Regions from separate parts of the Kitasatospora sp. NPDC057198 genome, predicted to be linked through region 3. Evidence: riboswitches for the same ligand, from Rfam matches in the RefSeq annotation. Region 3 holds a riboswitch; each other region holds the start of a gene.
What was found. Region 3 has a riboswitch for cyclic di-AMP ahead of ACFUEL_RS18955 (NlpC/P60 family protein). Riboswitches for the same ligand answer to the same signal wherever they lie in the genome.
Positions count from the first base shown of each region.

Region 1: another riboswitch for cyclic di-AMP. It lies ahead of ACFUEL_RS08070 (M23 family metallopeptidase); the one in region 3 lies ahead of ACFUEL_RS18955 (NlpC/P60 family protein).
Region 2: another riboswitch for cyclic di-AMP. It lies ahead of ACFUEL_RS11470 (transglycosylase family protein); the one in region 3 lies ahead of ACFUEL_RS18955 (NlpC/P60 family protein).
Region 4: another riboswitch for cyclic di-AMP. It lies ahead of ACFUEL_RS20205 (transglycosylase family protein); the one in region 3 lies ahead of ACFUEL_RS18955 (NlpC/P60 family protein).

Region 1 is NZ_JBHUWH010000044.1:19,740-25,371, forward strand. It holds gene ACFUEL_RS08040 (SpoIIE family protein phosphatase) at 1-39, opposite strand, end outside; gene ACFUEL_RS08045 (hypothetical protein) at 173-406, opposite strand; gene ACFUEL_RS08050 (hypothetical protein) at 557-748, opposite strand; gene ACFUEL_RS08055 (TetR-like C-terminal domain-containing protein) at 780-1,364, opposite strand; gene ACFUEL_RS08060 (alpha/beta fold hydrolase) at 1,364-2,218, opposite strand; gene ACFUEL_RS08065 (YiaA/YiaB family inner membrane protein) at 2,350-2,640, opposite strand; cyclic di-AMP (ydaO/yuaA leader) riboswitch at 2,867-3,029, shown strand; gene ACFUEL_RS08070 (M23 family metallopeptidase) at 3,040-3,906, shown strand; gene ACFUEL_RS08075 (SDR family oxidoreductase) at 4,016-4,849, opposite strand; gene ACFUEL_RS08080 (helix-turn-helix domain-containing protein) at 5,026-5,632, shown strand, end outside.
Region 2 is NZ_JBHUWH010000069.1:5,946-11,577, reverse strand. It holds gene ACFUEL_RS11485 (MazG family protein) at 1-677, shown strand, start outside; gene ACFUEL_RS11480 (SDR family NAD(P)-dependent oxidoreductase) at 742-1,161, opposite strand; gene ACFUEL_RS11475 (cytochrome P450) at 1,318-2,562, shown strand; cyclic di-AMP (ydaO/yuaA leader) riboswitch at 2,815-2,993, shown strand; gene ACFUEL_RS11470 (transglycosylase family protein) at 2,997-3,692, shown strand; gene eno (phosphopyruvate hydratase) at 3,983-5,272, shown strand; gene ACFUEL_RS11460 (septum formation initiator family protein) at 5,400-5,632, shown strand, end outside.
Region 3 is NZ_JBHUWH010000154.1:770-6,401, reverse strand. It holds gene ACFUEL_RS18965 (hypothetical protein) at 1-667, opposite strand, end outside; gene ACFUEL_RS18960 (NlpC/P60 family protein) at 886-1,947, opposite strand; gene ACFUEL_RS18955 (NlpC/P60 family protein) at 2,156-3,226, opposite strand; cyclic di-AMP (ydaO/yuaA leader) riboswitch at 3,237-3,391, opposite strand; gene ACFUEL_RS18950 (NlpC/P60 family protein) at 3,770-4,807, opposite strand; gene ACFUEL_RS18945 (NYN domain-containing protein) at 4,993-5,632, opposite strand, start outside.
Region 4 is NZ_JBHUWH010000174.1:3,338-8,969, reverse strand. It holds gene ACFUEL_RS20220 (hypothetical protein) at 1-1, shown strand, start outside; gene ACFUEL_RS20215 (diiron oxygenase) at 200-1,099, shown strand; gene ACFUEL_RS20210 (CapA family protein) at 1,253-2,416, shown strand; gene ACFUEL_RS20205 (transglycosylase family protein) at 2,439-3,662, opposite strand; cyclic di-AMP (ydaO/yuaA leader) riboswitch at 3,666-3,834, opposite strand; gene ACFUEL_RS20200 (MFS transporter) at 4,339-5,632, shown strand, end outside.

The DNA of each region.
Region 1 (5,632 bases), on a different contig from region 3:
TTCGGAGCGGCTGGCGCGACGCGGCGAGCTCTGGTCCATGGGAAGCGCCCGGCCCTTCCGGTCGACGTGCCAGTGCCGACCATCTTATGGACGTACCGGGCAACCGGGCGCTTTCACGACACGTGGTGGATCCGCGACATTCCCGACACCTTGCCAGTGGCGGAACGGCCGGTCACTGCCCGTCGACCTCGCCGTACCCGCGCTGCGGGCGGGCGGCCACCGGCCGCAGCGAGCGCAGCCCGCGCAGCACCGCGGCCCCGTGCCGCAGCGCGGGCGTCCAGCCCTCCGGCCGCGGGCCGGCCGACCGGCCCTCCGACCGCGCGCCGCCGGGCGCGCCGTCCGGTGCCGTCCGGGGTGCCGGAATCAGTCCCGTGCCGGGCTCGGTGTGCTGAGTCGCCTGCGGCATGTCGCTGATCCTCCGTGCTTGTCGGCCCTACCCGTGGAAGGTCTCCACGCGGTATGACTTCCCGACCGGAGGACAGTGTTACGCACCGATGGTGTCGGAATGGTGGGGAGGAGGTTGCGAAAAGGTGTGCACCGGCCGCGACCTGCGCCGTCAGGCCCCCGGCTGCTCGGCGACGGTCTGCGCGAAGTCCTCGTCCAGCGGCAGGTCCGGGGCGGAGACCGCGTCCTTGAGCGGGGCGAGCCCGCCCTGGTGCTCCGGCGCGGCGTGCGCGCTGGGGGCGGTGAGCGAGGCGACCACGCCGACGGCGAGCGAGGCAAAGGCGAGCATGCTGCGCTTCTTCATACCGGGTAGAACGCGGCAGGCCCCCGGGAGGTCACGGGCCCTCGCCGCCCGGCCAGTTGGCCAGCCCCTCGACCAGCACCCCGGTCAGCCGCTCCAGCGTGACGTCCGTACCCTCGGCGAGCTGGAACGCCCCCGCCGTGGTCAACGAGGCGTACCCGTGGGCCGCCGCCCGCAGCGTCCGCGCCGCGTGCACCGCCTCCGAGCCCTCCAGCCCGTAGCCGCGCAGCACCGCGAACAGCACCCCCACCAGCCGCTCGGCCACCGCGTCCAGCTCCGGGCCCGGATCCGGCTCCGGCACCTGCGGCAGCGCCGCGTACCGCCGGGGGTGCGCCAGGGCGTACCCGGCGTAGGCGGCCAGCAGGGCCCGGACGGCCCCCTCCCGGGAGCGGCCCAGGACGGCGGCGGCCAGGTGGTCGGCCAGCTCCCCGATGGTGCGGACGGCGACCAGGCGGCGCAGCTCGGGCAGGCCGCCGGCCACGTGCTTGTACAGCGACGGGGTGGCGACCCCGGCCCTGGCGGCGACGGCGGCCAGGGTCAGCGCGTCGGCCCCGCGCTCGTCGATCAGCTCCAGGGCGTGGTCCACCACGGCGGCGGTGGAGAGTCCGGCGCGGGGCATCAGCGGTCGGTCCCGTTCCGGCCGGCCGGGCCGGCGAGCTCGGCCAGGAAGGGCAGCAGGGCGTCGGCGACGGCCTGCGGGCGGCCGGCCATCGGGTAGTGGCCGGCGCCGGCGATCATCACCTTGCGGCCGCGCAGCGCGGCGGCCTGCCGGTCGGCGACCAGCTCCGGCTGCGGGAAGTCCGGGTCCTTCTCGCCCATCAGCACCAGCGCGGGCACGTCCACCGCCGCGCACCAGCCGACCGGCGCCGAGTCGCCCTCCAGGTAGCCGCGCAGCGCCGCCTTGCGGGCCGGCTCGCGGAGCATCGCGGACAGGCCGGCCCGGTACTCCTCGAAGTCGGCGGGTCGGGCGTCGGCCGGGTAGTAGAACTTCTGCGCCGCGCCCCACAGGCCGGGGAAGGCGCGCACCAGCGGGCCGACCAGGCCGAACAGCGCCTTCTGGAAGCCGTTCAGCGGGAGGTTCTCGATGAACGCGTCGACCAGCACCACCCCGCCGGTCCGCTCGGGGGCGAGCGCGGCGGCCCGCACCACGGTGGCGCCGGTGTACGAGCTGCCGACCAGGACGGCGCCGCGCAGGTCCAGGTGCTCCAGCAGGGCCACCAGGTCGTCCGCGATCGCCGCCGGGCTGTGGTCGGTGAAGCCGGTCGAGGACTCGCCCATGCCGCGCAGGTCCATGGTGACCACCCGGTGCCCGGCGGCGCTCAGCAGCGGGGCGAGGAAGCGGTAGACGGCGCGCTTGTCGAGCATGCCCGGCAGCAGGACGACCGGGGTGCCGGGGCCGGCGGCGTCGTCGTAGGCGATCCGGCCGCCGGTGACGTCGAGGTACTGGGTGGCGGTGCCGAGGGTGCTGTTCATCGCGGGCCTCCTGGGCGGGCGTCGTCCGGCGCTCCGGGCTCCGTGCCCGGCTGCTTCCGATAGCCACAAAGCTAAGGCTAATAGCCTTAGCCGTCAACCCCGGCCGGTCGGCCGCCCGTCGGCGGCGCGCCTCAGATCCCGTCCGCCCGGAACGGGTCGTGCTCGGAGAGCAGCTTCTCCAGCCGGGCCTGGTCGACCCGGCTGGTGATCGCGCCCTCCTCCTGGCGGTCCCGGATCACCTTGGCCAGCGTGAACGCGGAGGTGATCTCGTAGAGCAGGCCGACGGCGAGGAAGGCGCGCATCCACGCGCTGACCGGGAGGTAGGCGATCCCCAGGGCCAGGGCGACGGACGCGAACGCGAAGGACGCGACGGCCTGCAGGTAGTAGGCGGACGTGGTGCGGCGGGGCACGGGAGCAGTCATGGGCCCAGGGTCCCGCCGGGTCGCGGGCGGGTCGTGAGTACGGATACTCAACCGCTCCGTCACGGTCCGTCATGTCCGAATCCGGGCGGATCGACGAACCATCACAAATCGCCCATAGGGCGTCAGGAAAGTTTCACTGCACCTGGGAAGGCGCTTGGAATCATGGGGTCCATAGGATTAACGTTTGATAACGCAGCGCGGTCGGCAACGCCGTAACCATGCGGCACCGTGCGCCACGCCTAATCCATCCGGTCCTGCCCCGCAGCAGGGCCTGGAGCCGGGGAACCACGTTCCACCGGGGTGAATCGGGACGGCCCTGGGCCCGACCGTAGGAGACCTTCCACCTCCGAACCCGTCAGCTAACCCGGTCGGCGGCAGGGAAGGAAGGAGCGCGCCCCCGTGGCGTCGACCTACACCGAGAGCACCGGCACCCAGCTGCTCGACCACCCGGTCGAGGCCGAGCCCGTCCGGCACCGGCTCCCCCGCCAGGCCCGCACCGGCGCGCCCCTGCTGGGCGTCACCGCGATGACCGCCGCGCTCGGCGCCACCGGTCTCGCCGCCGCTCCCGCCCAGGCCGCCCCCGCGCCCGCCCCGGCCCCCGTCACCGCCGCCGACGAAGCCTCCGACGGCCTGCTCGCCGCCGACCCCGGACTCGCCCTCGCCGCCCGCATCCTGCAGCAGGCCGACGGGCAGCGCACCGGCGCCGAGGAGTCCGCCCGGCTCGCCGCCGCGCAGGAGGCCGAGGCCAAGCGCGCCGACCGGCAGGCCGAGGCGGCCGCGACGACCGATGCGGCCGAGGTGACCGGCACGGCCGCAGTGACCGGTACGACCGCAGTGACCGGCACGGCCGCGGCGGCCACCGTCGACCGCTCCGCGCCCGCCCTCCCGCTGACCGGCTACCGGCTGGGCGACGGGTTCTCCCAGGCCGGCCTGCACTGGGCGCACCTGCACAACGGGCTGGACTTCACCGCCCGCACCGGCACCCCCGTCACCGCCGTCACCTCGGGCACCGTCACCGCCGCGGGCTGGTCCGGGACGTACGGCTACCGGGTCATCCAGACCCTCCCCGACGGCACCGAGCTCTGGTACTGCCACCTCTCCCGGATCACCGCCGCCCCCGGCGAGGCCGGCCCCGGCGCCCTCCTCGGCGCCGTCGGCGCCACCGGCAGCGCCACCACCCCGCACCTCCACCTGGAGGTCCGCCTCGCCGACGGCTCCCCGGTCGACCCGCTGCCCTGGCTCCGCCACCTCGGCCTCCAGCCGTAGCCTTCAGCTGTAGCCGGCGGCCGCGACCGGCGGCCGCGACCGGCGGCCGCGGCCGCCCCGGGTCTCGCGACCGCCCCGGTCCCGCGGACGCCCGGCCCCGTACCCGTCCTCAGCTCGCCTGGCCGGTCGGCATCACGGTGACCTGCTGGAGGTTGACCCGCGGCGGCAGCGCGGCCAGGAAGCCGACCGTCCTGGCGATGTCGCCGGGGGTGAGCCACTCCATCGCCTCCTTGGAGCCCTCCAGCCAGTCGAGCGCGCCCCGGTCCGTCACGTGCGACTGGAGCTCGGTGCCGACGATGCCGGGCTCGATCGCCGAGACGCGGACGCGCTTCGGGCCGAGCTCGGCCCGCAGGTGGACCGACAGGTGGGTGACGTACGCCTTGGTCGCGGAGTAGACGGCGAAGGTCGGGAAGATGTTCCGCGCCGCGATCGACGAGGTGTTGACCAGGTCGGCGACGCCGCGCTCGGCCGCGGCCGCGACCAGCTGCGGGGTGAACGCGCCGACGACGTTCATCAGGCCGGAGACGTTGAGGTCGATCTGCCGCTGCCACTGGTCGACGGCCAACTCCTCGACCGGCGCCGGGAGCATCACCCCCGCGTTGTTGAACAGCAGGTCCGCGCCGCCCAGTTCGGCGGCGACCCGGTCGGCGGCGGCCCGCACCGAGACCGGGTCGGTGACGTCCGCGGCGATCGCCAGGGCGGTGCCGCCGGCCCGCTCGATCCGGTCGGCCAGCGCGGACAGCCGCTCGGCGCGGCGGGCCAGCACGACGACGCGGGCGCCGAGCCCGGCGAGCTCCTCGGCGGTGGCCTCGCCGATGCCGCTGGAGGCGCCGGTGATCACGGCGGTGCGGCCGGCGAGGGGCAGGGCGGCGGGGCCGGTGAGGGGACCGGCGAGGGGCAGGGCGGCGGACGTGGTGTGCGTGGACGAGGCGTGCGTGGGCATGGGTGTGCCTTCCTTGTGGGACACGGGAGTCGTGGCACCGGGAGAGCCCCGGGCACAGCTCCAGCAGACCAGCCCGGCGGCCCCCCGGGCGGCCCCGAGCGGACCCTGCGCCGACTGGTACCGGCAGGGCCACCCTCGCCCCGCCGGCGCACCGGCCGGGCCTGCACACTTGGTGCATGGACCGCAGCAGGGAAATCGCCGACTTCCTCCGCACCCGGCGCGCCGCGCTCGACCCCGGGACGACGGGCCTGCCCGCCGACGGCCGGGTGCGGCGGGTGCCCGGCCTGCGCCGCGACGAGGTGGCCCGGCTGGCGGGCGTCAGCACCGAGTACTACACGCGCCTGGAACAGGGCCGGGCCGGGAACCCGTCCACCGAGGTGGTCCAGGCGCTGGCCCGGGCCCTGCGGCTCGACCCCTCGGAGCGCGAACACCTCGCCGACCTGCTGCTCCCCGCCCCGCACACGGTCCGGCGCGCCCCGGAGCGGCCGCAGCGGGTCAGGCCCGGACTGCACCTGATGCTGGAGACCCTGGCGCACGTCCCGGCGTTCGTCCTCGGCCGGCGCACCGACGTGCTGGCCGCCAACCGCCTTGCCCGGGAGGTCCTCACCGACTTCGAGGCGCTCCCGGCCACCCGCCGCAACATGGCCCGCTACTACCTGCTGGACCCGCAGGCCCGCGAGCGGGTCGGCGACTGGGAGACGATCGCCGCCGAGACCGTGGCCATGCTCCGGCTGGAGGCCGGCCGGCACCCCGAGGACCGCCGGCTCGCCGAGCTGATCGGCG
Region 2 (5,632 bases), on a different contig from region 3:
AGGTGCTGCCGGGCTCGTACGACCTGCCGGGCGCCCGGCTGCTCGACCTGGTCACCGTGATGGACCGGCTGCGCTCGCCCGGCGGCTGCCCGTGGGACGCCGAGCAGACCCACCAGAGCCTGGTGAAGTACCTGGTCGAGGAGGCGTTCGAGCTGGTCGAGGCGATCGAGGAGGGCGACCGGGAGACCCTGCGCGAGGAGCTCGGCGACGTGCTGCTGCAGGTGTTCTTCCACGCGCGGATCGCCGAGGAGGACGCCGGCGACCCGTTCTCGATCGACGACGTCGCGGGCGACATCGTCGAGAAGCTGATGTACCGCCACCCGCACGTGTTCGGCGACGTGAGCGTGACCGGCTCCGCGGAGACCGAGGCCAACTGGGAGCAGCTGAAGGCGGCGGAGAAGCAGCGCGAGTCGGTGCTCGACGGCGTGCCCGCCGGGCTGCCCGCGCTGGCGTACGCGGCCAAACTGGTCTCCCGGGTGCGCCGGGCGCACTTCACCGGCGTGCCGGACGCGCCGTACGAGCTGCCCGCCGAGCTGACCGCCGAGTCCGCGGGCGACCTGCTGCTGGCCGTCGCGCAGCGGGCGTACGACCGGGGCGTGGACGTGGACGCGGCGCTGCGCGCGGCGGCCCGCCGCTACCGCGCGGCGGTCCGGGCCGCGGAGGGCCTGGAGCCCTGACCGGTCGACGGGCCCAGCCGGTCGACGGGCCCGACCGGCCGACGGGCCTGACCGGTCGAGGGGCCTAGCCGGCCAGCGGGACGTCGGCGACCGGGCGGCGCTGGGCCGGGACGACCTCGCCGATCGCCTCGCCGACCAGGGCGAGGACCTCGGCCAGCGGGTCGAGGTGGCCGGGCAGGTCGGCGAGCTGGACGATCCGCTCGCCGTCCGGGCCCGCGACCGCGAACAGGTCGATCGGGCCGAGGTGCTTGACGGCGGTGGCGACCAGCGCGGCGATGTCCGCCGGGTGGTGGACGTCTCCGGAGACGCCGACCACCGGGCAGCCGGGGCGGTCGAGTTCGGCGGCCAGGTCCTCGGCGATGCCGGGGCGCAGGTCGGCGACGAGCAGGCCGGCGGCGCCGGCGGCGGAGAACCGGCGGGCCAGGTCGGCCCCCGAACCCCCGTCGAGCACCGCGATGACCACCACTGCACCGGCTACTCGCATGGCCTGCTCCCCTTTCAGAGCGCGCACCCGTGGCCGGCCCGCACGCCGCCCACGGTGGTTATCGGAGGATCGTAGGCTCGCCCCGACGCTCCGCAACAGGGATTACCCACCAGGTGACCAGACTCACGCGCCGGCGCTTCCCGATACGGTCAAGACATGCCAGACCAGCCCCACGCACCCCAGCCGCCACTGTTCACCTGGGAGTTCGCCGCCGACCCCTACCCGGCGTACGCCTGGCTGCGGGAGCACGCGCCGGTGCACCGCACCACCCTGCCGAGCGGGGTCGACGCCTGGCTGGTCACCCGCTACGCGGACGCCCGGCAGGCGCTCGCCGACGCCCGGCTGTCCAAGAACCCGGCGCACCACAGCGAGCAGGCCCACCGCAGCGGCCGGGTCGGCATCCCCGGCGAGCGGCAGGCCGACCTGATGACCCACCTGCTGAACATCGACCCGCCCGACCACACCCGGCTGCGCCGGCTGGTCTCCAAGGCGTTCACCCCGCGCCGGGTGGCCGAGTTCGAACCGCGGGTGCGGGAGATCACCGACCGGCTGATCGACTCCTTCGCCGGCCGCGGCGAGGCCGACCTGATCCACGAGTTCGCCTTCCCGCTCCCCATCTACGCGATCTGCGACCTGCTCGGCGTCCCGGCCGAGGACCAGGACGACCTGCGCGACTGGGCGGGCATGATGATCCGCCACGTCGGCGGTAAGAGGGGAGGGGTCGGCCGGGCCGTCAAGCAGATCCGCGGGTACCTGGCCGACCTGATCCACCGCAAGCGCGCCGACCCGGGCGACGACCTGATCTCCGGCCTGATCCGGGCCAGCGACCACGGCGAGCACCTCACCGAGAACGAGGCCGCGGCGATGGCCTTCATCTTGCTCTTCGCCGGGTTCGAGACCACCATCAACCTCATCGGCAACGGCATGTACGCGCTGCTGCGCACCCCGGACCAGCGCACCCTGCTCCAGGAGTCGCTGGGCCGCGGCGAGTCGGGCCTGCTGGAGACCGGCGTCGAGGAACTCCTGCGCTACGACGGCCCGGTGGAGCTGGCCACCTGGCGGTTCGCCACCGCGCCGCTGACCATCGGCGGGGCGGCGATCCCGGTCGGCGACCCGGTGCTGGTGGTGCTGGCCGCGGCGGACCGCGACCCGGCCCGGTTCTCCGCCGAGAACACCCTCGACCTGGCCCGCTCGGACAACCCGCACCTGGGTTTCGGTCACGGCATCCACTACTGCATCGGCGCCCCGCTGGCCCGGCTTGAGGGGCAGTGCGCGATCGGCAGCCTACTGACCAGGCTTCCGGACGTTCGGCTCGCGGCGGACCCGGCGGAACTGCGCTGGCGGGGCGGGCTGATCATGCGCGGTCTGCGCGACCTCCCGGTCTCCTTCACGCCCCGCTGACGCCGTTTCAGCCCCCGCGACACGCCGCCGCGCAGGGCCGACGACGCGCCGGGGCGGGGGCGCGCGTCGCACTCCGGTTCGGAACGAATCCGGACATACCTGGATCGTTCGTGTACGTGTATCGAAGATCCGTAATTTCGGCGTGATCATGGTGATATGAGCTTGTGATTGCTCGTCAGCTTTGCCTACTCTCCGACATGCCCGCAGCTGCGGGCCCCGATCGCGGCACGCCGAGTCCTGTCCGCCGCGCCCTCGGGCCACCTACCAGGTACCGGACAGGAGCGGGGGAACCAGTGTGAACGCCGTAGTCCCAACGGCTTGGGGTGAAGCCGCCGAGCAGCCGACGCGACCGCGTCCGGAGCGAACGGCGGCCGGGCCAACCTCCCGGTCCGAACCCGACAGCTCACCTCGCAGGCGTGCGGAGAGGATGTCCCGTGCTGTTCGCCAACACCCCTCGCCACCGCCGTAGTACCAAGGCCGAGAAGGTCATCGCCGCCGCCGGCGTGGCCTCGGTCGGCCTGGCCCTGCCACTGTTGGCCGCCACCGGAGCGGCAGCCGCACCCGTCGACACCTGGGACCGCGTGGCCCAGTGCGAGAGCGGCGGCAACTGGAGCATCAACACCGGAAACGGTTTCTACGGCGGCCTGCAGTTCACCTCCTCCACCTGGCGCGCCTTCGGCGGCGGCCAGTACGCGGCCCGCGCCGACCAGGCCAGCCGCGCCCAGCAGATCGCGGTGGCCGAGCGGGTGCTCGCCTCCCAGGGCCCCGGCGCCTGGCCGGTCTGCTCCAAGCGGGCCGGACTCGCCAAGGGCGGCGCGCCCGCCGACACCTCCGAGGACACCGCCTCGCGCTCCCAGGAGCGCCCGACCGCGCCCCAGCAGCCGAAGAGCCCGCCGTCGAAGAAGCCGGCCGGGCCCGCTGCCCCCGCCCAGCCCCAGGCCGCCCCGCAGGACGGCGCCCCGCAGACCGCGCCCGCCGGCGGCTACACCGTCCAGGACGGCGACACGCTCTCCGGCATCGCCGCCGCGCAGAACGTGTCCGGCGGCTGGGAGCGGATCTACCGGGCCAACCACGAGCTGATCGGCGCCGACCCCGACCTGATCCTGCCCGGCCAGGTGCTCTCCCTCTGACACCGGCCCCGCACCGGTCCCGGCATGTGGGACGCGCCGGCCCGGCGGCCTGACGAGGCCCCGCCGCAGCCCTGACGAGGGCCGCGTCCCCTGACCGTCCGTCCGCTCCCGGCGTGCGCCCAGCAGTTCGCGCCGCCGGGGGCGGCGGAGCGGCCGTCAAACAGGTGAACTACCGGTGAGTAGCCGGGCCACACCGTGAGACGGGACCCGGCCGGGCGTGGCCGCAGGGCGCTGTGCGGCTAGGCTCTGGTCGTAACGACCACACATCCGCTTCCGCTAGGAGATGCCTCGTGCCGTCCATTGATGTCGTCGTAGCCCGTGAGATCCTCGACTCCCGCGGCAACCCCACGGTCGAGGTCGAGGTCGGTCTCGACGACGGCAGCACCGGTCGCGCGGCCGTCCCGTCGGGCGCCTCCACCGGTGCCTTCGAGGCCCTGGAGCTCCGTGACGGCGACAAGAGCCGCTACTTCGGCAAGGGCGTCGAGAAGGCCGTCCTCGCCGTGATCGAGCAGATCGGCCCCGAGCTGGTCGGCTACGACGCCACCGAGCAGCGCCTCATCGACCAGGCCATGCTCGACCTGGACGCCACCCCGGACAAGTCCTCGCTCGGCGCCAACGCCATCCTGGGCGTCTCCCTCGCCGTGGCGCACGCCGCCTCCGAGGCCAGCGACCTGCCGCTGTTCCGCTACCTGGGCGGCCCGAACGCCCACGTGCTGCCCGTCCCGATGATGAACATCCTCAACGGCGGCTCGCACGCGGACTCCAACGTCGACATCCAGGAGTTCATGATCGCCCCGATCGGCGCGGAGTCCTTCTCCGAGGCCGTCCGCTGGGGCGTCGAGGTCTACCACACCCTCAAGGGCGTGCTGAAGGAGCGCGGGCTCTCCACCGGCCTGGGCGACGAGGGCGGCTTCGCCCCGAACCTGGACTCCAACCGCGAGGCCCTGGACCTCATCACCGAGGCCATCAAGAAGGCCGGCTACACCCCGGGCAAGGACGTCGCGCTCGCCCTGGACGTCGCCGCCTCCGAGTTCTACAAGGACGGCGCCTACCAGTTCGAGGGCAAGGCGCTCTCCTCCGCCGACCTGACCGCGTACTACGCCGAGCTGGTCGCCGACTACCCGCTGGTCTCCATCGAGGACCCGCTGGACGAGTCGGACTGGGACGGCTGGAAGACCATCACCGACGCGCTCGGCGACAAGGTCCAGCTGGTCGGCGACGACCTGTTCGTCACCAACCCGGAGCGCCTGCGCAAGGGCATCGAGACCGGCACCGCCAACGCCCTGCTGGTCAAGGTCAACCAGATCGGCTCGCTCACCGAGACCCTGGACGCCGTCGAGCTGGCCCAGCGCAACGGCTACCGCTGCATGATGTCGCACCGCTCCGGCGAGACCGAGGACGTCACCATCGCCGACCTCGCCGTCGCCACCAACTGCGGCCAGATCAAGACCGGCGCCCCGGCCCGCTCCGAGCGCGTCGCCAAGTACAACCAGCTGCTGCGCATCGAGGAGATCCTCGACGACGCCGCCGAGTACGCGGGCCGTTCCGCGTTCCCGCGGTTCCGCTCCGCGGACAAGTAAGCACAGCAAGGGCTGAATGTACTGAGCTCGATGTGACCGGTGCCCCGGCTCCCACCGCGTAGGGTGGGGCCGGGGCACCGGCATGCGCAGGAGGGGCGAGCAGATGGCCAAGTGGAGGATTCCCGGTTTGGCGGCGCGACCGCGCTTCACCAGCCGGGCCACCGTGCTGGTGCTCGTGCTGTGCTCGCTGGTGGCGATACTCGCCTACCCGGCCCGCCAGTACATCGCCCAGCGCGGCGAGATCGCCGACCAGCGGGCCAAGGCCGAGCACGCCCGCCGGCAGGTCGACGAACTGCGCCGGGAGAGGGCCCGCTGGCAGGACCCGGAGTACGTCAAGGCCCAGGCCCGTGAGCGGCTGCA
Region 3 (5,632 bases):
CGTGGGTGACCACCACCCGGCGGCCGAGTTCGCTGAGCTGCCGGTAGGCGTCCGGGTTGACCACGATCCGGTCGGCGGGGGTGTGTTCGGGGGCGCCGCCGACCGCCAGGGTGACCGCGGCTATGCCCTGGTAAGCGTCCGCGGACACGTCCATCCGGCGGGCGAAATCCTGTTCGGTGAGCGGCAGTTCGAGCAGCAGCCGGGCCGCGGACGGGCCCCAGACCGCCTCCACCGCGGGCACCGCGCGGTCGGCGAGCGCGGCCAGCGCGGTCGGTTCGGCGCCCGCGCCGATGCCGAGCACCAGGCTGCGGGCACCCTCCACCGCCCGGACGGTGCCCAGGTCCCAGGGCGCGGCCGCGCCGGTCGGCGTCTCCCGGGCGACCCGCCAGCCGCCGGCCTCCCGCACCAGCTCCACCTGCCGCTCCAGCAGCGCCGGGTAGTCGTCCACCCCGGTCAGCCGGTAGGCCAGCTCGGCGCCGACGGTGAACCGGCCCGCCCCGGCCGGCGGCTCGGCGAACGAGGTCAGCCGCAGCCCGTACTCGGTGAAGCGCAGCCCGGCGGTGCGGGTCAGCAGGTCCCGGTCGGCCTCCTCGGAGCCCTGCGCGGACAGCGCCAGCAGCGCCTCGGCGTTCCGCTCGGCGACGGCCCGGCCGCGCAGCGACAGCACCCGGGCCGCGTCCTCCCGCAGCCCGGACGGCGGCCGTTCGCCGTCCGGGACGGCGGGCGACGGGCGCGGCGGGGCGGGCAGCGCCCGGGGCAGCGACAGCTGGGTGGCCGCGGCGGCGGCCAGCAGCAGCGCGGCGCGCCGGGACAGCGGGGCACCGGCCCGCGGCGGCGGCCCGGGGGCCGGCGGCAGGTCGGTGACCAGGGGTTCGTCGACGAGGCTCAGACCCGCACCACCGTGTTGACCGGCATCGCGCTCACGCTCTCGTAGCGGACCCGGGCGCCGGGGTACGGCGCGTGCACGACGACGCCCCCGCCGGCGTACATGCCGACGTGGTGCCTGTCGTTGTAGAAGATCACCAGGTCTCCGGGCCGGGCTTCGGCGAGGCTCACCCGCCGGCCGGCCGAAGCCTGTGCCTGCGAGGTCCGCGGCAGGGTCACTCCGGCCTGCCGCCACGACCAGTACATCAGACCGGAGCAGTCGAAGGTGCCCGGCCCGGTGGATCCGTAGACGTACGGGGAGCCGATCTTGGAGAGCGCGGCGGCCAGCGCGGCGGCGGCGCGGTCCGAGGAGGCCGGCTGGTCGCCGAGGTCGATCCGGCCGGTGCCGCGGGTGGCGCGCTGCCGGGCGTCGTGGGCGTCCTCGGCCGCCATCCTGGCCCGCTCGGCGGGGGCGAGGCCGTTCAGCAGCCGCTGGGCCCCGGCCAGCCGCTCCCGGACGTCGTCCTTGGCGGCGGCGAGCTGCTGCCGGGCCTGCTCCAGTTCGGCGAGCTTGGCGCCGGCCTCGTGCCGCCGCGCCTCCAGCCGGCGCTGCCGCTCGGCGAGCTCGCGCAGGCTGTCGGCCTGCCGGGAGGTGGCCTGTTCGAGCGAGCGGGCACCGGTCAGGTAGCCGGACGGGTCCTGGTCGAGCATCAGCCGGACGGTGGGGTCCACGCCCTGGGTCCGGTACTGGTCGGCGGCGACGGCGGCCAGGTCGCCGCGCATCCGGTTGAGCTCCTCCTGCCCGGCGGCGACCTGGTCCTGCAGGCTGCCGGCCTCGGCCTGCAACTGCCTCTGCCGCTCCTGGGCCGCGTTGTACCGCTCGGACGCCTGCTCGGCCTCCTCGTAGAGCTGGTCGACCTGGGCCTTGACCTCGCCGCGGCCCACCGGGTCGGCCGGGCTGAGCGGGGCGGCGGCGGCCCCGCCGACGGTCAGCCCGAGCGCGCCGGTGGCGGCGGCGGTCAGCGCCAGGGCGCGGGCGAGGCGCTGGACGCCGGGCAGCGGGGTGCGACGGTGCACGGACACGTGCGACGGCTCCGTTCTGCGGCCGGCCTCCGCCGCCGTCCGCCGTCGGACGGCCGTCCTCGCGGGGGCCCGGGGGCAGAGGTTAGCGAGTCGGATCGATCCAGTCCAAACCCCGACAGTCACGAATATTTGACCGTGAATCGGACACCAGCACGGAAGCGGCCCGGCACCCCTTGCGGGGTACCGGGCCCGGGGCCGCGCCGGTCCGTCAGATCCGGACGATCCGGTTGATCGGCATGGCCGTCGCCGACTCGTAGCGGACCTGCGCGCCGGTGTGCGGGGCGTGGATGATCTGCCCGTTGCCGACGTACATGCCCACGTGGTGCTGGTCGTTGTAGTAGATGACCAGGTCGCCCGGCCGGGCGTTGGCGATGTCGGTGCCCAGGCTGGTCCCGGCCCCGGCCTGCGCCTGCGAGGTGCGCGGGATCGACACGCCGGCCTGCTTGTAGGCCCACTGCATCAGGCCGGAGCAGTCGAAGCTGTTCGGGCCGGCCGCGCCGTAGGAGTACCAGGTGCCGAGCTTGGAGACTGCCGCGCCGACCGCGTTGCCCGAGAAGCTGGAGGACGCCGGGGCGTTCAGCTCCACCCGGACGGTGTCGCGGGAGGCGCGCTGCGCGGAGTCGGCCTTGGCCTTGGCGTCCGCGGCGGCCTTCGCCTCGGCGGCGGCGAGCTGCTCGCGCTCCTGCTGGGTCAGCGTGTTGAGGAGCTCCTGGGCCTTGGCCAGCTTCGCCTGGACGTCCTCCTTGTCGGCCTTGAGGGCCTTGGTGGTGGTGTCCAGCTCGGCGAGCTTGGACTCGGCCTCCTTGCGCTGCGCGTCGAGCTTGGCCTGCTCGGACTTGAACGTCTTGAGCAGGTCGGCCTGGGTGGCGCCGACGACGTTCATCGTGCCGGCCTGCCCGAGGAAGGAGTCCGGGCTGCTGGAGAGCATCAGCTGCATGGTCTGCGGCATGTTGCCGGTGCGGTACTGCTCGGCGGCGATGCCGGCCAGGCCCTCCTGGGCGGTGGTCACCTGCTCCTGCTGCCGGGCGAGCTGGTCCTGCAGCTGGCCGACCTGCTTCTGCAGGTCCTGCTGCTTCTCGACGGAGGCGTTCAGCGCCTCGGTCTTGACCTCGGCCTCTTCGTTGAGCTGGTCGACCTGCTGCTTGACCTGGTCCTTGGTCGGCGCGGGGTCGGCGTGCGCACCGCCCTGGGCGGAGAGCGCCACGGCAGCGGCGGCGGTGGCAGTGAGAATCGAGACCCGGGCACGGCCGACGGGCTTGGGACGGCGATGGGACGCCACGAAGGCGGACTCCTTCTTCCTCACACCGCCTACCGGGTGAGCTGACGGGTTCGGGCCGGAAGAGATTGCCCTACGACGCCTCACCGACCGCGCGCGGCGGTCGTCCCGGCGCCGATTCACCCCGGGGGAACGTGGTTCCCCGGCTCCGTTCGACAGCACCCCGGTTGGGGTATCCCCGTCGGCAGACCCGGTGTTGACGGTCTGCCCGCTGCGTCACGGACTCGGCGGCGACCTCCGCCGCCGCCCCCCTTGGGCGATCGACTCTGCGGTGGTCGAGGCAAGACCCTAGTAACCGATCCGTGATCCGTTCAAATCCTTGTCAGAAAAAAATCTGATTCTGAATCAAATACCCCGGCAAATCTGACCGATTGTGATCGACCACTTACACGGAGCGTAATAATTCTCACGATATGGTCGAGAAACACCACGCCCGGACGTGTCGCAGATCACAGGAGGATCTCGAGCCGTCCGGGCGTGTCACGATGCGTCAGTTGTCGCCCGGTGGGGCGTTTGTCCGATTCGTCGGTCCGTCAGACCGTCCGGTCAGACCCGGCGGATGGTGGAGATCGGCAGGGTGTCGACCTTCATCGTCTTCACCACGTCACCGGTGCGCGGCGCGTGCACCACCAGCCCGTTGCCGATGTACATGCCGACGTGGTGCCGGTCGTTGTAGTAGATGACCAGGTCGCCGGGCTGCGCGTTGTGCCAGTCGGTGCCCACGTTCACGCCGTAGCTGCCCTGCGACTGCGAGGTGCGCGGCAGCGAGACGCCGGCCTGCTTGTACGCCCAGACCATCAGGCCGGAGCAGTCGAAGGTGCTCGAACCGGTGGCGCCCCACACGTACGGCGAGCCCTGCTTGCCGAGCGCGGCCGCCACGGCGGTCGCCGCGTAGCCGCTGGCCTGCGGCAGGGTGGACGGGTCGACCCGGGAGGCGCTGCGCGAGGCGGCGGAGCCGCTGCCCCGGAGGATCGCGGCCCGGTCGGCGGCGCTCAGCTTGGCGAGCAGCCGCTGCGCCTCGGCGAGCTTGCTGTTCACGTCGTTCTTGGCGTCGTTGAGCGCCTGGGTCTGGCTGTCCAGCTCGTGCAGGACGGCCGCGGCCTCCTGCTTCTGCTGGTCCAGGCGGCGCTGCTGGTCCTTGAGGGACTTGAGCGTCTCGGCCTGGGTGCTGGCGGCCTGGTCGAAGGAGGCCGCCTTGGTCAGGTACTGGTCCGGGTCGGAGGAGAGCATCAGCTGCATCGACGGGTCGACGCCGCCCTGCCGGTACTGGTCTCCGGCGACCGCCGCCAGGCCGGAGGCCAGCTCGGTCAACTGCTCCTGGCCGCGGGCCACCTGGTCCTGCAGGTCACTGGCCTGCTTGCGCAGCTGGTCGGCCCGCTCCTTGGCGCCGTTGTACTTCTCGGCCGCCTGCTCCTGCTCCTCCAGCAGCTTGTCGACCTGCGCCTTGACCTCGTCCTTGTTCGGCTGGGCCGGGGCGGCGTGCGCGCTGGCCTGGGCCGTCAGGGCGACCGCGGTCGCGGCGGCGGCGGTGAACACGGAGATCCGCGCACGGCTCGGCTGCTTGGGACGGCGGTGGGAGGCCAAGGGGGTGCTCCTTCTTCCTGCTGGACTCACCCCAAAGAGTGAAGGTCCGGAATATAGGTTTGACGCCAGACCCTAGTGAAGTCCACGCCTCCGCGTCCACTCCCGGGGGGCTTCCGGTCCGCCCCACCCGCCCCCCTTCACCGGACCGTCACACTCCGGACGCCCCGCGGTCCCCTGAGCCCTCCTCAGCTACGGGCCAGCCGGTTCAGCAGCAGCACCGAGGCCACCGGCCGGGCCCCCGCCTTGCGCACCCCGTCCGCGACCTCCCGGTCCGCGGAGACCACCACCACCGGCCGCCCCTGCGGCTCGGCCCGCACCAGCCGGCGGATCAGCTCGTCCGCGGTCTCCCCGGTGCGGCTGAAGCGCACCCGCACCCCGCGCGGCGGCGCCATGATCACCGGCACGTCGAGGTCCTGGCCGTCGAAGACGCAGGTCACCTCGGCCTGGGTCCGCTGGGCCAGCATCGCCAGCCCGCCCAGCAGCCTCATCCGCTGCTGCTCCAGCGGCAGTTGGGGATAGCCGGTCTTGGTCACGTTGTAGCCGTCCACCACCAGGTGGACCTGCGGGATCGCCAGCAGCTGGTCCAGCAGCGCCGGGTCGTCCTCGGCCAGGCCGCGCCGGGCCACGTCGTGCGGCGAGGCCGAACCGGGCTCCACCGCCTCCACCAGGTCGGCCGGGCGCAGCGCCGTCACCGGCAGCGCCAGCTCCCGCTGCAGGCCCTGGGCGGAATGCAGCACGGTGTCCAGCAGCAGGCGCAGCCGCATGTCCTCCACGCTGCGGCCCTCGCGGGCGGTGCGCCGCCCGCTCTCCACCGCGGCCTCCAGT
Region 4 (5,632 bases), on a different contig from region 3:
ACGGGGCGCCGCCGGGCACCCCCTGCGGACCCCGTCGGCCCCGCCGGAACGGCGGGCCGTCACGGGATGCGAGAAGCACGACCCGGTGGTCGGTCGGGGCCGCTTCGCGCGCGGTGTATTGACGGGAAGTCTAATAACTTCTACCTTCGCGGCAGTGCCACCACTCCACCCTCTCCGCCCCCACCGCGAAGGAGCCGGCATGCCGCCCCAGCCCGCCCGCACCGCCCCCGACCGGGAGCGCACCGCCGAACGCCTGCTCGCCTCCTCCGCGAAGCTCTCGTTCAACCCCCTCACGGACGTCGACTGGGACGCCGACCCCGTCCCCGGCGCCTACTACTGTCCGCCCCGGCACCTCTCCCTCTACGGCACCGACCTCTGGGAGCGGATGACCGAGGAGCAGCGGATCGAACTCTCCAAGCACGAGGTCGCCTCCATCGCCAGCGTCGGCATCTGGTTCGAGGAGATCCTCATGCAGATGCTGCTGCGGCACGCCTTCGACCGGGACCCGACCAGCAACCACGTCCAGTACGCGCTGACCGAGATCGCCGACGAGTGCCGGCACTCGATCATGTTCGCCCGCATGATCGCCAAGATGGGCGTTCCCGCGTACGGCGCCGGATTCGTCGCCCACAACCTCGGCCGGCTGTTCAAGGCGATCTCCACCCACAGCCAGACCTTCGGCGGCACCATGTACGTCGAGGAGATCCTGGACGCCTTCCAGCGCGAGGTGATGAACGACGACACCCTCCAGCCGCTCACCCGCCAGGTCTCCCGGATCCACGTCATCGAGGAGGCCCGGCACATCAGCTACGCCCGCGAGGAACTCGTCCGCAAGCGCCTCGGCCCGGTCCGCCGCCGGTACGAGCAGCTGTTCATCGGACTGATCGTCTACTACGCCACCACCGCGCTGATCCACCCCCGGCTCTACGCCGCCGTCGGCATCGACCCCAAGGTCGGCAGGGCGGCCGCCCGCGCCAACCCGCGCTGGCGGGCCACCAAGATCGAGATGGCCCAGAAGGTCGTCTCGGTGCTCGACCGGGCCGGACTGGTCGGCCGGACCAACCGCTGGCTGCTGCGCGCCGCCGGGGTGGTGGCCTGAGCGGACGGGCCTTCAGGACGTTGCGGGCCCGGCCCGGGACGGCCCCGGACGGGACGGGACCGGGATCGTGATCATTCGGTGTCCGTGTGGACTTCCGGTGTTCGACCGGCGCAGATAAAGTGCGTCGTCACCGAACTGCCGGGGGGTCCGTTCATGCACCGCACCACGGTCGGCACAGCCGCCGCCGTCGTCCTACTGCTCAGCACCGTCGCCGGGTGCGGCGGGTCGGAGCCCTCCACGGACCGGGCCGGCGCCGGCACCGCTACCGCCACCGGCACGGCGGCCTCGGCGTCCGCGACGCCCGCGCCGACGGCCGCCGCGTCCACCGGACCGGCCCCCGGGGCGTCGGAGGGGAGCGCCCCGGCGAGCCCCGGCGGCAGCATCACGGTGGCGTTCGCCGGGGACGTCCACTTCGAGGGGCGCACCGCCTCCCGGCTCGGAGCGGGCAGGGCCGACACCGCACTCGGCCCGATCTCCGCGACGCTCTCCGCCGCCGACCTGGCGGTGCTCAACCTGGAGACCGCGATCACCAGCCGGGGCAAGGCCGAACCCAAGACCTACACCTTCCGCACCACCCCCAAGGCGCTCGACGCGCTCAAGGACGCCGGCGTCGACGTGGTCTCCCAGGCCAACAACCACGCCGTCGACTTCGGCCCCGACGGCCTCGCCGACACCCTCGCCGCCAAGGCCGCCTCCCCGATACCCGTGGTCGGCATCGGCAAGGACGCGCAGGAGGCGTACGCCCCGTACGTCACCACCGTGCGCGGCGTGAAGGTCGCCGTGCTGGCGGCCAGTCAGGTCAACGAGATCACCAACCAGAAGTGGCGGGCCGGCGCCCACAAGCCGGGCATCGCCTCCGCCCTCGACGAGACCGCGCTGCTGCGCGCCGTCACCGCGGCGAAGGCGCAGGCGCCGGTGGTCCTGGTCTACCTGCACTGGGGCGACGAGGGCGTGGCCTGCCCGACCCGCGCGCAGAGCGGCCTCGCCAAGAAGCTCGCCGACGCCGGAGCGACCGCCGTGGTCGGCACCCACGCCCACACCATGCTCGGCGCGGGCATGCTCGGGAAGACCTACGTGGCGTACGGCTTCGGCAACTTCCTCTGGTACGGCACCTCGAACTACACCGCCTCCGACGAGACAGGCGTCACCACGCTCACCGTCACCGCCGACGGCCGCGTCACCGGCGAGACCTTCACCCCCGCCCACATCGACGGCCGGGGCGTACCCGTCCCGCAGGGCGGGAACGCCGCGAAGGCCGCCCAGCAGCGCCGCGACGGCCTGCGCGGCTGCACCGGGCTGGCCGCCGTCCCGAAGTGACGGCGGCTCAGCCGGGGGCGGATCAGCCCAGCTCGAGCACCTGGCCCGGGCGGATCAGGTCCGGGTTCTCGCCGACCACCTGCTGGTTCGACTTGTAGAGCTCGGACCAGCCGCCGTCCAGCGCGTGCTCGCGGGCGATGCCGGCCAGGCTGTCACCGGGGGAGACGGTGTAGGGCAGCGCGGACGGGGCTGCGGCTTGAGCCGCCGGGGTGGCCGGGACGTCCGGCGTGGCGGCCGGGGCCGGGGTCGCCGTGCCGCTGGTGGGTGAGGCGTCGGGGGCGGCGGTGCCGGTGGCGCCGGAGGAGTCGGTACTGCCGGACGGGCTGGGCGACGGGGTGGCCGGGAGGGTGGGGAACAGGCCGTTCCCGTTCCCATTCCCGTTGTTCCCGTTTCCGTTCCCGTTGTTGCCGGTGCCGTTCGGGTCGCCGTTCCCGTTCCCGTTGCCGTTGGTGCCGTCGGTGGGCGCGGTCGGGCTGGGCGTGGCGGTCGGGTCGGTGGGCAGCAGCGGGGTGGCCGGGGAGGCCGACGGGGTGCTCGGCGTGGCCGGGGCGCCCGTGGGGTCCGTGGTGGGCGCGGTCGGGGCGGAGGTGCTCGGTTGCGGCTGGGGACGGCTCAGCTGCATGTAGCGCTCGTACAGGCTCTGGTGGCTGGTCCAGAACCAGGCGCCGTTCTTCTCGTACCAGTACACGTGCGAGACCGGGTCGTAGCCCGGCAGGCCGGAGAACACCGGGGCGGCGTTCCCGCTCGGGACGGTGCTGCCGTCCGGGGCGGCGTTGACCGCCGCGATGCCGCGGGCGCCGCGCAGCGAACCGGTCTCGTCGGCCGAGTCGTTGTCGTCGACGACGCCCGGCGCGGTGGCGGTGCTCAGGCCCGACTCGTCCACGCACGAGGACCAGGGCGAGGGGCCCTCGGTGGCCAGGATCCGCTCGGCGACGGCGATCTGCTGGCTGCGGGTGGCCCCGTTCGGCAGCGGGGCGAACTGGGTGCCGCCGTAGTCGGTCCAGCGCTGGGCGTTGATCTGCAGGCCGCCGTAGAGGCCGTTGCCCGCGTCGGAACTCCAGTTCCCTCCGCTTTCGCACTCGGCGACCCGGTCCCAGACCGCGCTGGGCGCGGCGTGCGCGCCGGACACGGCGAGCAGCGGCAGGGCGATGCCGACGCCGGCCACACCGGCCGCCGCGATCGCGCGCTCGGCCGCCTTCTCCGCCGGACCCTGTCGGCGGTGACGTCCCGGACCCGTGAAGAGCATGCGAGATCCTCTCCGCACGCCTGCGAGGTGAGCTGTCGGGTTCGGACCGGGAGGGAGGCCCGGCCGCCGCGCCCCGGTTCACCCGGTGCGGACGGCTTCACCCCTAGCCGTGGGGAACGGCAACAATCGTGGTTCCCCCGCCCCTGTCCAAGGGTTGTGGTGGTCGACCCGACGGCGCGATGGACAGGGTTCGGCGTTCTCGCGTGCGGGGCCCGGTGGTGCGGGCTGGGAGGAGCCTATTCACTCGAACGTGGCAATCACAAGCGCGTCGCGCCGGGATCACGCCTTCGTCACGTCGGTTCCCGCGTGGTGTGTGGACGACCTGTTGACGGTGCCCCGGGTGGGAGGCGGGCGTCCGTCGGGTACGGGAGGTCGGCGGACCGGCTGGAGAAGTGTGGCCGATCGGTGGGATTGGGAGGAGGGCGAACGGGGAAGGCCGGCGCCCCGGTTCGGCCACGGGAGGGGTTGGGAGTTGCCAACTTCCTTGCGGGGGGAGGAAGTTAGCCGGAATCAGGGCATTGACGGCGTTGCGGATAAATGGCGCGACAGGGGGTTCGTGGGCTTCCTACGATCGCCGTGCTCGCCGTCCTCGTGCGGCGGGTGCGCTGCTCCGGCCCCTCCGGCCCCTCGGGTCCGTCGGGTGTGCCGGGTGCGCCGGGTTCGTCGAGGAGGTCCCATGCGCGTTCCGGTCCCTGAAGTGCTCCGTACCGAGCGCCAGTTCGCCCGGCTGTTCGTCGGCCAGTCGTTGTCGGTCCTGGGGGACCGGGTGTCGTTCGTGGCGCTGCCCTTCGCGGTGCTGTCCGTCGGCGGCTCGGCCGCCGACGTCGGCCTGGTGACGGCCGCCGGGCTGCTTCCGCTGCTGGTGTTCACGCTGGCCGGGGGAGTCTGGGCGGACCGGATGCCGCGACAGCGGATCATGCTGGCTTCCGACCTGGTGCGCTGCGCCGTCCAGGCGGCCGCCGCCGTGCTGCTGCTCACCGGTACTGCCCGGGTCGGTGTGCTGGCGCTGCTGATGGCGCTGTTCGGCGTCGCGGACGCCTTCTTCCTCCCCGCCTCCAGCGGGTTGCTGCCCCTGCTCGTCCCCGCCGACCGGCTGCGCGAGGCGAACGCGCTGCGCGGATTCGTGCAGTCGGCCAGCCTGGTGGTCGGGCCCGTGCTGGCCGGGGTGCTGGTCGCGGCGGCCGGGCCGGGCGGGGCGCTGGCGGTGGACGCCGCGAGTTTCGCGGTCAGCGCCGCCGTGCTGGCCCGGCTGGGGCCGGTCGGCGCGGTGACGGGCGGGGTGCCGGACGGGACGGTGATGGGCGGGGTGCCGGACGGGGCGGGCGCCGGGGCGGGTGCCGCCGACCCGGGGCAGGACGGGCGGCTCGGCTTCCTCGCCGAACTGCGGGTCGGCTGGCAACAGGTGCGCAGCCGGACGTGGGTGTGGTCGGGGATGCTCGCGATCGCGGTCTACCACGTAGTGGTGCTGCCCTCGGTGTTCGTGCTCGGGCCGGTGCTGGCGGAGCGCGAATGGGGCGGGGCCGGCGCGTGGGCCGTGGTGGTCATCGCCTTCGGCCTCGGCGCGATCGTGGGGGACGTCTGCGCCTACCGCCTGAAACCGGCCCGCCCGATGGCGGTCGCGGCGGTGGCGTTGGCGGTCGCCTCCTGCCAGGCGCTGGTCATCGGGTCCGGCTCGCCGGTCTGGGCGATCGCCGCACTGGAGGCGGTGACGGGGGTCGGGGTGTCCCTGTTCTTCGTGCTCTGGGAGACCTCGCTCCAGGTGCACATCCCGGAGCGGGTGCTCTCCCGGGTCAGCTCCTACGACCACCTGATCTCCGTGGCCCTGATGCCGCTCGGACTGGTGCTGGCCGGCCCGCTCTCCGACAGCCTCGGTGTGCGGCCCGCACTCTTCGGGATGACCGCCCTCGCCGTCCCGGCCGCGCTCGCCCTGCTCGCCCTCCCCGCCGTCCGCCGTCTGCCCGCGAGCCTGC